Regions from separate parts of the Mesorhizobium sp. U510 genome, predicted to be linked through region 2. Evidence: predicted binding sites of a transcription regulator. Region 2 holds the regulator's gene; the other holds the start of a gene.

What was found. The regulator LexA, encoded in region 2, represses DNA repair genes until DNA is damaged. The targets are predictions, from matches to a motif close to TGTTCNNNNTGTGTTCNG.
Region 1: the regulator LexA is predicted to act here: its motif matches at 3,978-3,995, upstream of ACLGL5_RS06995 (YifB family Mg chelatase-like AAA ATPase).

Annotation. Positions count from the first base shown of each region.
Region 1 covers NZ_CP180532.1:1,011,676-1,017,428, forward strand. Annotated here, with positions in the region: gene ACLGL5_RS06980 (DUF308 domain-containing protein) at 231-815, shown strand; gene ACLGL5_RS06985 (TetR/AcrR family transcriptional regulator) at 948-1,535, shown strand; gene ACLGL5_RS06990 (DUF3303 domain-containing protein) at 1,850-2,161, shown strand; gene ACLGL5_RS06995 (YifB family Mg chelatase-like AAA ATPase) at 2,357-3,889, opposite strand; gene gshB (glutathione synthase) at 4,412-5,353, opposite strand; gene ACLGL5_RS07005 (glycosyltransferase family 2 protein) at 5,577-5,753, shown strand, end outside.
Region 2 covers NZ_CP180532.1:4,592,856-4,598,608, reverse strand. Annotated here, with positions in the region: gene ACLGL5_RS24070 (ComEC/Rec2 family competence protein) at 1-1,883, shown strand, start outside; gene lexA (transcriptional repressor LexA) at 1,877-2,614, opposite strand; gene ACLGL5_RS24060 (GntR family transcriptional regulator) at 2,992-3,765, opposite strand; gene ACLGL5_RS24055 (ABC transporter substrate-binding protein) at 3,918-4,904, shown strand; gene ACLGL5_RS24050 (ABC transporter ATP-binding protein) at 4,964-5,743, shown strand; gene ACLGL5_RS24045 (ABC transporter permease) at 5,749-5,753, shown strand, end outside.

The DNA.
Region 1 (5,753 bases), 3.4 Mb from region 2:
GGATGCGCCCGACCGCTGGCGCCGGCCAGTGCGCGCGCTAGCGAAGGCTGCCACTCAAGTCAAAAACATGCATAAAGCAGCCACTGTCGTTCCTTGGCGCCAGCGCAGGCGCAGGCGAATGCTGATCACATAAATGCGATGTCGAGGTGACCGGCAATCAGTTCCAGGCGCCTTGACGACCATTAATCTACCTACTAGTTGGTAGGTAGATTAAACGAGAGAACCCCATCATGCCTGGACAAATGAACGATCAGAGCCCGTCATCAAACGGCTGGCTCAAAAGCTATTACTATCTGCGGTTTGCCGTATCGGCAGCCTGGGTTGTGGCGGCTTTCACCGTCGCGAAAAGCAGCCCGCCGCTCGCTGCCGCCATGCTGGTTGCCTATCCTGCATGGGATGCGCTTGCGAATTACATCGACGCCCGGCGCACCGGCGGGCTCGGTCGCAACAAGTCGCAATTGCTGAACTTCGCGGTCAGCATCGTCGCCACGATTGCGGTCGCCATCGCGCTCGGTCACAGCATGAATGCGGTGCTCTCGGTCTACGGCGTCTGGGCCGTTGTCTCCGGCGTGTTTCAGCTCCTGACCGCGGCGCGGCGCTGGAAAACCAACGGTGCGCAATGGCCGATGATCCTGAGCGGCGCCCAATCGGCGCTGGCGGGTCTGTTCTTCGTCAAGATGGCCGGCGGCACGGAGATCATCGGCATCGCCAATGTTGCACCTTATGCCGCGTTCGGCGCCTTCTACTTCTTCGTGTCCGCTCTGTGGCTGTCGGTCAGCGACGTCCTTCGCAAGTCGCCGCGGGTCGCAAGTTAGGGCAATGCCAGCAAAAGTGTGAGCGCTTTCCCTTGGGAATCGCGTCAAAACAAACGGGTTAGAGCGGTTCGCCGGTTTCCATGAAACGGCGAACCGCTCTAAGTGCAGAGGAGCCCTCCGCCGGAGCAAGTCATGAGCAAGCCTTCGAACACCGCCGACGAGATCCTGGCCGCCGCGCGAGCCTTCATCGTCGCGGGCGGCTACAATGGATTCAGCTACGCCGATATCGCCGAGGTGGTTGGCATCCGCAAAGCCAGCATCCATCACCATTTCCCCAGCAAGGTCGACCTCGTGCAGACCCTGCTCAAGCGTTACCTCGAGGATGCCGTCATCGGCATGGGAGGGCTCGAGCGCGATGTCCCCGAACCGCCCGAGTTGCTTCGAACCTATGCCGGCATCTGGGCCCGATGCATCGAGGATGCGAGCGTGCCGTTCTGCGTCTGCGCGCTGCTTGCCAGCGAGCTGCCCGCCCTTCCGCCGGAGGTTGCCGTGGAAGTCCGGGCGTATTTCCAGTTTCTCTCGGGATGGCTGACTGGCGTCATCGAGCGCGGCGCAGAACAGAGGACACTGGCAATATCGAATGCGCCGCGTGTGGAAGCGGAAGCCTTCATGGCGACCGTCCACGGGGCAATGCTTTCCGCGCGAGCCTATGGCGATGTCTTGACCTTCGGCATGATCCTGACGCCGACGCTGCAGAAGTTGATCCCCGCGACCGATTGATCCGGGCAAAGGCGGATCGGCCCGACGCGCGGTTTAATTGACCACAATGTTAGCATAGGTAGCTCCCCCGAAGCCGCACCTGTAGCTCCCAGCGACGGGCTGGTCGCGCGCGTGAAAATCGGCAAAACCGTGCTTTACGAGGCCCTCTACGCCCAAAATCAGCCGCATCCACCGTCAGGCCGAATGAGTTCTTCATACGTTCTCAAATGTCGGACAGATTCACCGCCTTTCCTGTCGTGATGCCTACCTCTTTTTGAAGGAGGGGAGCTACAGTGCCGCTCGGGGATTTACGGTCACCCCAGAGGGAGGAGATTATGAAATACCTCGTAAATTGGAACGAGCGGCCACAGGGATCGGCGATCGAATACGAGAACGTCCAAAAGCGCATCCTGAAAATCTTCCGGCACTGGGAGATACCCAGCGAAGTCAAGGTACATGCCTTCGTGGCGCGGGTGGGTGAATGGGGTGGCAGCATGCTGATCGAGGCAGATGACCCGCTGGTAGTCCACAAAATGTGTTCGACCTTCCCGGCGTTCCAATTCGACGTCCATCAGGTCATCGACGTTCAGGACGCGGTCCGCGTCGAGATGGAAGCTATCAAATGGCGGGATGAACTTCCTTCATGAGCGGCAGCCGACGAGGCTGCGCATCTCGCAAAAGCCGGACGAGGCGACGCATTCGGAGCGCACTCGCTTCACCGGCTTCGTGGGATCCAGCCGGTGCGCTCACGAAGCAGGTCGCGCACCGAGGCATGGATGCCGGCTTTGGGGCGAGACAGTACCTGGGTGCTGCGGAAGTGATTGGCGACGGCGGAAGGCGCTCTACGCCGCCTGCGCCACGCGTTCCGAACTCATGCGATAGGAAATCGCCTCGGCAAGATGGATGCGGCCGACGGTTTCGCTGGCGTCGAGGTCGGCCAGCGTGCGCGCCACTTTCAGCACGCGGTGATAGGCCCGCGCCGAGAAAGCGAGTTTCTCGCTGGCGTCCTTGAGCAGCGACAGGCCGGCTGCGTCGGGCATCGCGATGTCCTCGATGACAGAAGGTGCGCAATGGGCGTTGGTGGTGGCGCTGGTCACGCCGAGCCGTTCGAAACGCTCGCGCTGCAGGGTGCGGGCGCGTGCGACGCGCAACGCCACATCAGCACTCTTCTCCGCCCGGTCCGGCCTTATCAGGTCGCTGGCCGAGACCGCCGGCACTTCGATCCGCAGGTCGATGCGGTCGAGCAGCGGACCGGAAATGCGTGCCTGATAATCGGTGCGGCAGCGTTCGCCGCGCAGGCAGCGATAGCCCGGTTCGCCGGCCATGCCGCAGCGGCACGGGTTCATCGCCGCCACCAGCTGGATGCGCGCCGGATAGGTGACGCGGTGGTTGGCGCGCGCGATCATGCAGTCGCCCGTCTCCAGCGGCTGGCGCAGCGCGTCGAGCGTCTGCGGCGTGAACTCGGGGAACTCGTCGAGGAACAGCACGCCGTGATGGGCGAGCGAGACTTCGCCCGGCCGTGCGCGCAACCCGCCGCCGACCATTGCCGCCATCGAGGCCGAATGGTGCGGGGCGCGGAACGGCCGCCGGTCGGTCAGCTTGCCTTCGCCGAGCTCGCCCGCCACCGAGGCGATCATCGAGACTTCGAGCAATTCCTTCGGCGCCAGCGGCGGCAGGATCGACGGCAGCCGCTGCGCCAGCATCGATTTTCCCGAGCCTGGCGGGCCGACCATCAGCAGATTGTGGCCGCCGGCCGCCGCCACTTCCAGCGCGCGCTTGGCCGTCTCCTGGCCCTTGATGTCGGCAAGGTCGGGCAGGTCGCGCGCCGCGGCGTGGATACCGGCCTCCGGCCGCGACAGCACCTGCGTGCCACGGAAATGGTTGGCGATGGCGATCAGGCTGCGCGGCGCCAGAATATCGAAGTCCTTGCCGGCCCAGGCGGCTTCCGGCTCGCAGGCGAACGGACAGATCAGCCCCTTGCCCTCGGCATTGGCGCCGATCGCCGCCGGCAGGGCACCGGCGACGGCGGCAATGGTGCCGTCGAGCGACAATTCGCCAAGCACGACATAACCGGCCAGCATGTCGCCCGGAATGGCGCCAAGCGCGGCCATCAGGCCAAGCGCGATCGGCAGATCGTAATGGCTGCCTTCCTTGGGCAGGTCGGCCGGCGCCAGATTGACCGTCACCTTCTTCGACGGCATCGACAGGCCCGACGCATGCAGCGCCGCCTGCACCCGCTCACGGCTTTCGGCCACCGCCTTGTCGGGCAGGCCGACGATCTGCATGCCGACCTTGCCGGGCGCGATCATCACCTGCACGTCGACCGGCACGGCCTCGATGCCCTGGAAAGCGACCGTGCGAACCCGCGCCACCATTTTCCCACCCCGGATATGGGCCGCAACCCATGCGATAGGCCTGGAACGTGGCCCCGGCAGAAGACAATCACAGATTGCCGGTCAAATCAAGAACATTACGAGAACAAAGCAATCGCTATGGTTGCAGCCGGATTGAGCCCGGTTGAAAAGGCGGAACATGGTTAATACGAACTGAAAACGGAAAATATCGCTGTGTGCCTATGACCGCAGTGAGGCGCGACATCGTCACAGAATTGTCAGCCCCAGTCTCGCGGCAGGTCTCATTTCGATCCACCCAGGGAGTGAATATGAGCAGCCATGAAAATGACTGCCAGGATAACCAGTATCGAAGCAAGTCCGTAAAGGCTTCGGTCCTTCTCGTCGAGAGGACGAAAGAATTTACCTCGCATGCTGTCAACCCAAATAAATTCACCAGTGATGCCGCAATACCGAAACAAACGGCGAGTATTAAAAAGACATTTTCATATAGGATGCTTGCCACATTTCTCCTCCCGGATCGCTTAGGCAGCAGGGTTTCGGAGGTTACTTCCGCTTCCCCTCGACCGCATCCCAGAACAGGCTGGCAATGTCGGCGCCGCCAAAGCGCTGCACCTCGCGCACGCCGGTCGGCGAGGTCACGTTGATCTCGGTCATGTAATCGCCGATGACGTCGATGCCGACCAGGATGAAGCCGCGTTCCCTGAGCGACGGCCCGATGCGGGCGCAGATCTCGCGCTCGCGCTCGGTCAGTTCGGTCTTCTCGGCGCGGCCGCCGACATGCATGTTGGAGCGGGAATCATGCTCGGCCGGCACGCGGTTGATGGCGCCGACCGGCTCGCCGTCGATCAGGATGATGCGCTTGTCGCCCTTGCGCACATCCTTGAGGTAGCGCTGCACGATATAGGGCTCGCGGAACAGCTGGCCGAACATTTCGAGCAGCGAGGCGAGGTTGCGGTCGGCCTCGTGCAGATGGAAGATGCCGGCGCCGCCATTGCCGTAGAGCGGCTTGACGATGATGTCGCCGAATTCCTTGCGGAAGGCGGCGACTTCTTGGCTGTCCTTGGTGATCAGCGTGTCCGGCATCAGGTCGGCAAACTCGGTGACGAAGATCTTTTCCGGGCTGTTGCGCACCCAGGCCGGGTCGTTGACGACCAGCGTCTTCGGGTGGATGCGCTCGAGGATATGCGTGGTGGTGATGTAGTTCATGTCGAAGGGAGGATCCTGGCGCAGCAGGACGACGTCCATCTCCGACAGGTCGGTGCGCACCTTGTCGCCCAGCGAGTAATGGCTGCCCTTCTCGTCGCGCACCTGCATCTCCTCGATGCGCGCAAACACCTTGCCGTCGCGTAGCGACAGCCGGTCGGGCGTGTAATGGAACAATTGGTGGCCGCGCCGCTGCGCTTCCAGCGACAGCGCGAACGACGTGTCGCCGGCGATCGACACGGTGGAGATATGGTCCATCTGGACGGCGATTTTCAGCTTCATGGCGGGTCCCCAGCGCAGTCGACGAGAGCGATATAAGGGTCGCCGCGCCTTCTGCCAATCGCGACATCTGAAGATCGGCAACAGCAGGGCACAATCCCCGCCAGCCCAATCGCGACAAGACAAGCGGCCGCGTCATCGTTTTCTTAAGCCTTGCTGTACAAGAATAGGCCTCGAATACCCCAACGGCAGGCGCCGGATGGGGGCCCTCGATGGAACAACGACCATGAACGCGCTCACCGCCATCCGCGCCGCCGCGACCAAACAGCTTGAACTCACCATCCTGATGCCGTGCCTCAACGAGGCCGAGACGCTGGCCGTTTGCATCGGCAAGGCCAGGGCCTTCCTCGACAAGGCCGGAATCCTGGGTGAGGTGCTGATCGCGGACAATGGCAGCACCGAC
Region 2 (5,753 bases):
GCATCCGGCTGACCATCGACGTGACGTCGACCGCCCGGCCGAAACTGCGCTATGCGCCGGAAAGGGTCAGGCTTTCGGCGCGAGATATCCCGGCGGAAATGACTGCCGGCTCCCTGGTCACCGGCTATGCTAAACTGTTGCCGCCGACCGGTCCGGTGCGGCCGGACAGTTACGATTTCTCCTTCGACAGCTATTTTGCCGGCATTGGCGGCAGCGGATTCTTTCTCGGCAACCCAAAGCTTGTCTCAGCCACGGACGACGAGGTGCCGCTCACGGCCCGCCTTTTCTCGGGGATAGAAAATGCCCGTGAAGCCATTGCCGACCACATCAGGGCCACGGTTGGCGGTGCCGAGGGTGAGATCGCGGCGGCGCTGATCGTCGGCGTGCGGGCCGGCATTCCCGATGAAATCAACGAGGCGATGCGACGCACCGGCATCTATCACATCATCTCCATTTCCGGACTGCATATGGCGCTCGTCGCCGGTACCATCATGGGGCTGCTGCGCGGCGCCTTCGCGCTGTTTCCGGACTTTTCCGCGCGTCGGCCGGTGAAGAAATATGCGGCCGCCGCGGCCCTTTTCTCGATCGCCGCCTATCTCGTCATTTCCGGCGTCGTCGTCGCGGCCGAACGCAGCTTCATCATGCTGGCGGTGATGCTGATTGCCGTGCTGTTCGATCGCGCGGCGCTGACCATGCGCAATCTTGCGATCTCGGCGATCGCCGTCATTGTGGTGTCGCCGCATGAGGTAGTCGGCCCAAGCTTCCAGATGTCGTTCGCCGCGACCGCGGCGCTGGTCGGGGCTTATGCCGGCTGGGCGGATCACCATGCGGGAAAGGCAAGACCGCCACCGCCAAAGCGATCCCTGCCGGGTTTTCTCACGCGAAAATTCCTGCTGGCGACGGGTGGGTTGGCGATGACATCCATCATCGCCGGCTGCGCCACGGCGCTGTTTGCCATCTGGCATTTCCAGCGTGTGTCGCCGCTCAGCCTGTTCGCCAATCTGGCCGTCATGCCGATCGTGTCACTGATTGTCATGCCTTTCGCTGTTCTCAGTTCGCTTGCGATGCCCTTTGGTGCCGACGGTCCCTTCCTTTACGTGATGGGCAAGGGCCTGACCGCAATGATCGCCATATCGGCGTGGATATCGGAGCGCTCCCCGGTCGATGCGGTCGGGCTGATTTCGCAGCAATCCGTGCTGCTGGTGACCATCGCCCTGATCATCGCGACGATGGCGACGACCTGGCTGCGGCTCGCGGCAGTGCCATTCGCGCTTGCCGGCCTGCTGACAGTATCGGATACGCGCGCCCCGGATGTGCTGATTTCCGAAGATGCGCGTTTGGTGGCGCTGCCGATCGGCGGTGGAGAACTCGCGGTCAGCCGGGCTCGCCCGAACGAGTTCACCGTCGACAATTGGAAACGCGCGCTGGTGTCCGAAACCATCGTCGTGCCGGAGATGTTCGACAAGGCGGACTGGCAATTCGACATTGCCGATGCCGCCAATCTGCCGCCGGGAGCGCCGTTTTATTGCACGGATGGCGTCTGTCTTGCCCGGCACCCGTCAGGGGCGATCATCGCGCATGTCGAAGACCGCAAGGACACCTGGAAGGCTTGCGGCTTCGCCGATTTGATCGTCGTCAATGACGCAACCGGCTATGATTCCTGCCACAATCCGCTGGTTGTTGTCGTCACCAAACGGCAACTTGCCCGCAAGGGCAGTGCCGCCGTCTTCTTCGACCGCCAATCGGCGACAGGTCCGCCAATCATCAGCTTCGCGGTGGACGGGCCATATCGGCCCTGGCACGAGCAGCGAAAATTTTCGCGCGAGGCGAGGGGGCTGCCGCCCTATCAAAAACCCGAAAAGCCTGCCGTTCCTGCTCAGTAGCGCCGGATCAACCCGACAAGCTTGCCTTGCACCTTGACCCTGTCTGGCCCGAAAATGCGCGTCTCGTAGGCCGGGTTGGCGGCTTCAAGGGCGATCGAGGCGCCCTTGCGGCGGAACCGTTTCAGGGTTGCTTCCTCCTCGTCGACCAACGCCACGACGATCTCGCCCGGGCTCGCCGTGTCGGCGTTGCGGATGATGACCGTGTCGCCGTCGAAGATGCCGGCGTCGATCATCGAGTCGCCCTTGACCTCAAGTGCATAATGCTCGCCACCCATGATCATGTCCGGCGGTACCGAGATCGAATGTGTCTGATGCTGGATGGCATCGATCGGCACACCAGCGGCGATGCGACCCATCACCGGGATCGACACGGCGGAAACCGCATCGTCATTATTGCCGGCCGCGGGCAAGCGCGATGCCGCCGGCTTGATCTGGCGGCCAAGACCACCCTGGCCGAGGCTGCCCTGGATGACGCTTGGCGAGAATTTCTTTGCCGCGTTGAGGCCGGGTGCGATCGAATCCGGCAGCCGCAGCACTTCCAGCGCCCGCGCCCGGTTGGGCAGCCGGCGAATGAAGCCGCGTTCCTCCAGTGCCGTGATCAGGCGATGAATGCCTGACTTGGAGGCAAGATCGAGCGCTTCCTTCATTTCGTCGAAGGAAGGCGGAATGCCGCTTTCCTTGAGCCGTTCATGAATGAACATCAGCAGTTCATGTTGCTTGCGTGTCAGCATGGCGGCCCCCAAGGCATTGAACGACGGGTGTGAATCAGAATCGAAAAACAAACCCAGAACAAACACTATCTGTTCCAGTTGTGTTCCGCAACTGTTTAAAGTTTAATGAATTTGTTAACGCGTCCGAAATTATTTGGCCCCGGCAGCGGGCCGCGCTAGACCGCTTCCGCTCCCCGCAGGTTCATTGAAATCATTTTGGTTAATGGCCTGTGGCCTACCCCTGGATGCGGTTTGGCATCAGGCATTTGAGAGGCGTCCACAGAGCGGATTTGTACGGTGTATCGATCCATTTCCGGCGGAACGAAACGAAATCAAAATGCCAACGGTCGCGGGTTCAGGCCGGCCATGGCCGCGTGGATATGGACGCCGCGGCAACGTCATCCGGAAACCGCTTTCAGGCTGCCGGCGCGCGCGGTGTAGGTGTTGGCGCCGTTGTCTTCGCTGTGGACATAGACATGCAGCGTGTAGCCGATATGCGCGGTCATCAGCGCCTTTGCCCGCTCGACATTGCGATCGAGCGCCGCTTCCATGATTGCGGTGTGATGCTCGATGGCGATCGCCTCGCGCAGGGCGTCCATAGCCTCGCCATAGCCGTCCTTGAGGCCGGCCGCCGCCCGCAATGTCGGCGCCAGGCCGAGAAACCGATGATGCCGACGCAGTTGATCGGCGATCGTCGAGCGGAAGCGCAATAGCCAGTTCGACGTCGCCGCGCTCAGCAGAGCCGCATGGAAGGCCTCGTGGCTCTCGTCCCATTTGTCGACGGCCGCATCGGAAGGGTCTTCGACCGCGGTCTTGCACCGGGAGAGCCGGTAATGAGCGGTGACGACCGCGTCCTCCCATTCCCTGCCGCCGTTCGCGATCGATTCCAGGAACAGCGGCATTTCGACAACCATCCTTGCGCGCGCCAAGTCCTCGAGCTCGGCGCGCGACACGGGAGCGACGGCAAAGCCGCGATTGCTGATGGCGGTGACCAGGCGCTCGGCTTCAAGTCGGGACAAGGCTTCACGCAGCGGCGTCCAGCCGACGCCGTATGTGCCGCGCAGCGCGCTCAGCTTGAGCGGCGCGCCCGGCATGAGGCGGGTGGTCAGGATATCGCGCCGCAGCAGCTGATAGGCCGCCTCGGTCTTCGTGGAATTGTTCTGATCCTGCATCGCCATCCGTCCGTCATCGGCTTGCGAAAATTATATATGAAGCGGAGGTATGGCAAGAATTATATATAATGTTTGACACACGGCGGGCGACTGACCATGATCGCCGCAGTTGCCGTCCTGTGGGCGGCGCTGATCAAATCTGGGAGGAAATGATGTTGAAGTCGAAGTCCGCTTGGCTGTCGGGATTGGCCCTGGCAGGCGCATTAATGGTCAGCGCAGGCAGCGCCGCGGCCGATCAGATACGCATCGGCATCGCTAATTTCGGCGAGCATCCGCAGCTCAATGCCGCCATAGCCGGCTTCAAGAAGGCATTGACGGACAACGGTTTTGTCGAGGGCAAGGACGTCGTCTACACCGAAAGCCATACCAACTTCGATGCATCGCTGGTGCCGCAGATGATTGCCAAGCTGCAGGCGGAGCAGCCCAAGCTGATCTACACCATCACCACGCCGGTATCGCAGATCGCCAAGAAGGCGCTCGCCGGTTCCGGCATTCCGATCGTCTTTGCCGCTGTCACCGATCCGGTGGCGGCCAAGCTGGTGCCGTCGTGGGACGCCGGAGACGAAGGCATGACCGGCGCCAGCGATCTGCAGGATGTCGCCGCGGTGATGGCCTTCACCAAGAAGCTGCTGCCGAACGCCAAGCGCTTCGGGGTGCCTTACAATCCAGGCGAGGCCAATGACGTTGCCCTGATAGAAAAGATCAAGGCGGCGGCGCCGGCGGCCGGTTTCGAGGTCGTGGAAGTCGGCATCGACAACGTCAATGACATCCAGCAACGCATCGCTTCGCTCGCCGGCAAGGCTGACGTGATCTACGGTCCGGCCTCGAACCTGATCCAGCCGGCAATCGCCGCTGTCTCCGCGGCCGCACGCCAGGCCGGTATCCCGGTCGTCAACTCTGATGACAGCGCGGTCCGCAACGGCACCGTGCCGGCGAGCTTCGCGGTCAATTACACGCAGGTCGGCATGAACGCCGGCAACATCGCCGCCGAAATCCTCAAGGGCAAGGATCCCAAGACGATCGCGCCGTCGCGCCCGGCCTACAAGGATCACATGGCAACGATTTCCCGCAAGGCGATGGCCGCGTTCGGCATCGAGATACCGGCTTCGATGGCCGATTGCGGCTGCATCGTCGACTGATATCGGGCTGCAAGGGGCGATGGCGTTGGCGCCGTCGCCCTTCCGGCCAGGGAGGAACGATGCTCGATATCCGATCCGCGCGCAAAGTATTCTACAAGGGGCAGGCCGACGAGAAGGTCGCGCTCGACGGCCTCAGCCTGTCATTGGCCACCGGCGAGTTCGGCATCGTCATCGGCTCCAACGGGGCCGGCAAGAGCAGCATGCTCAACGCTATTTCCGGAGCCCTCGTCCTGGATTCCGGCAAGATCCTGATCAACGGCGCCGACGTGACAGCCATGCCGGTGCACAAGCGCGCCACACGATTGGCGCGCGTCTTCCAGGATCCGATGCGAGGCACCGCCGCCAGCATGACCGTGGCGGAGAACATGCTGCTGGCCGATCTGCGCAGCCAAAAACGCACGCTGCGGCAAGGGCTGAACGCCACGCGGCTCGCGTCCTACAAGGAGCGCCTGTCGATATTGGGCCTCGGCCTCGAAAATCGTCTCGACACCCGTGTCGACCTGCTCTCGGGCGGGCAGCGGCAGTCGCTGTCGCTGATCATGGCAGTCGGCGGATCGCCGGACCTGCTGCTGCTCGACGAGCATACCGCGGCACTCGACCCGCGCACGGCCGAGATCGTCATGCAGGCGACGGTGCGTGCCGTCAACGCGCTGAAGCTGACCACGCTGATGGTGACCCACAACATGCAGCACGCCGTCGACTATGGCAGCCGGGTGATCATGCTCGACGCGGGCCGGGTCCTGCTGGAGGTCTCCGGCGAGGAGAAGGCGAGGGTCACGGTTATCGATCTGATCGGCCATTTTTCCATCAAGACCGACCGCATGTTGCTGGCGAGCTGATCACCATGGG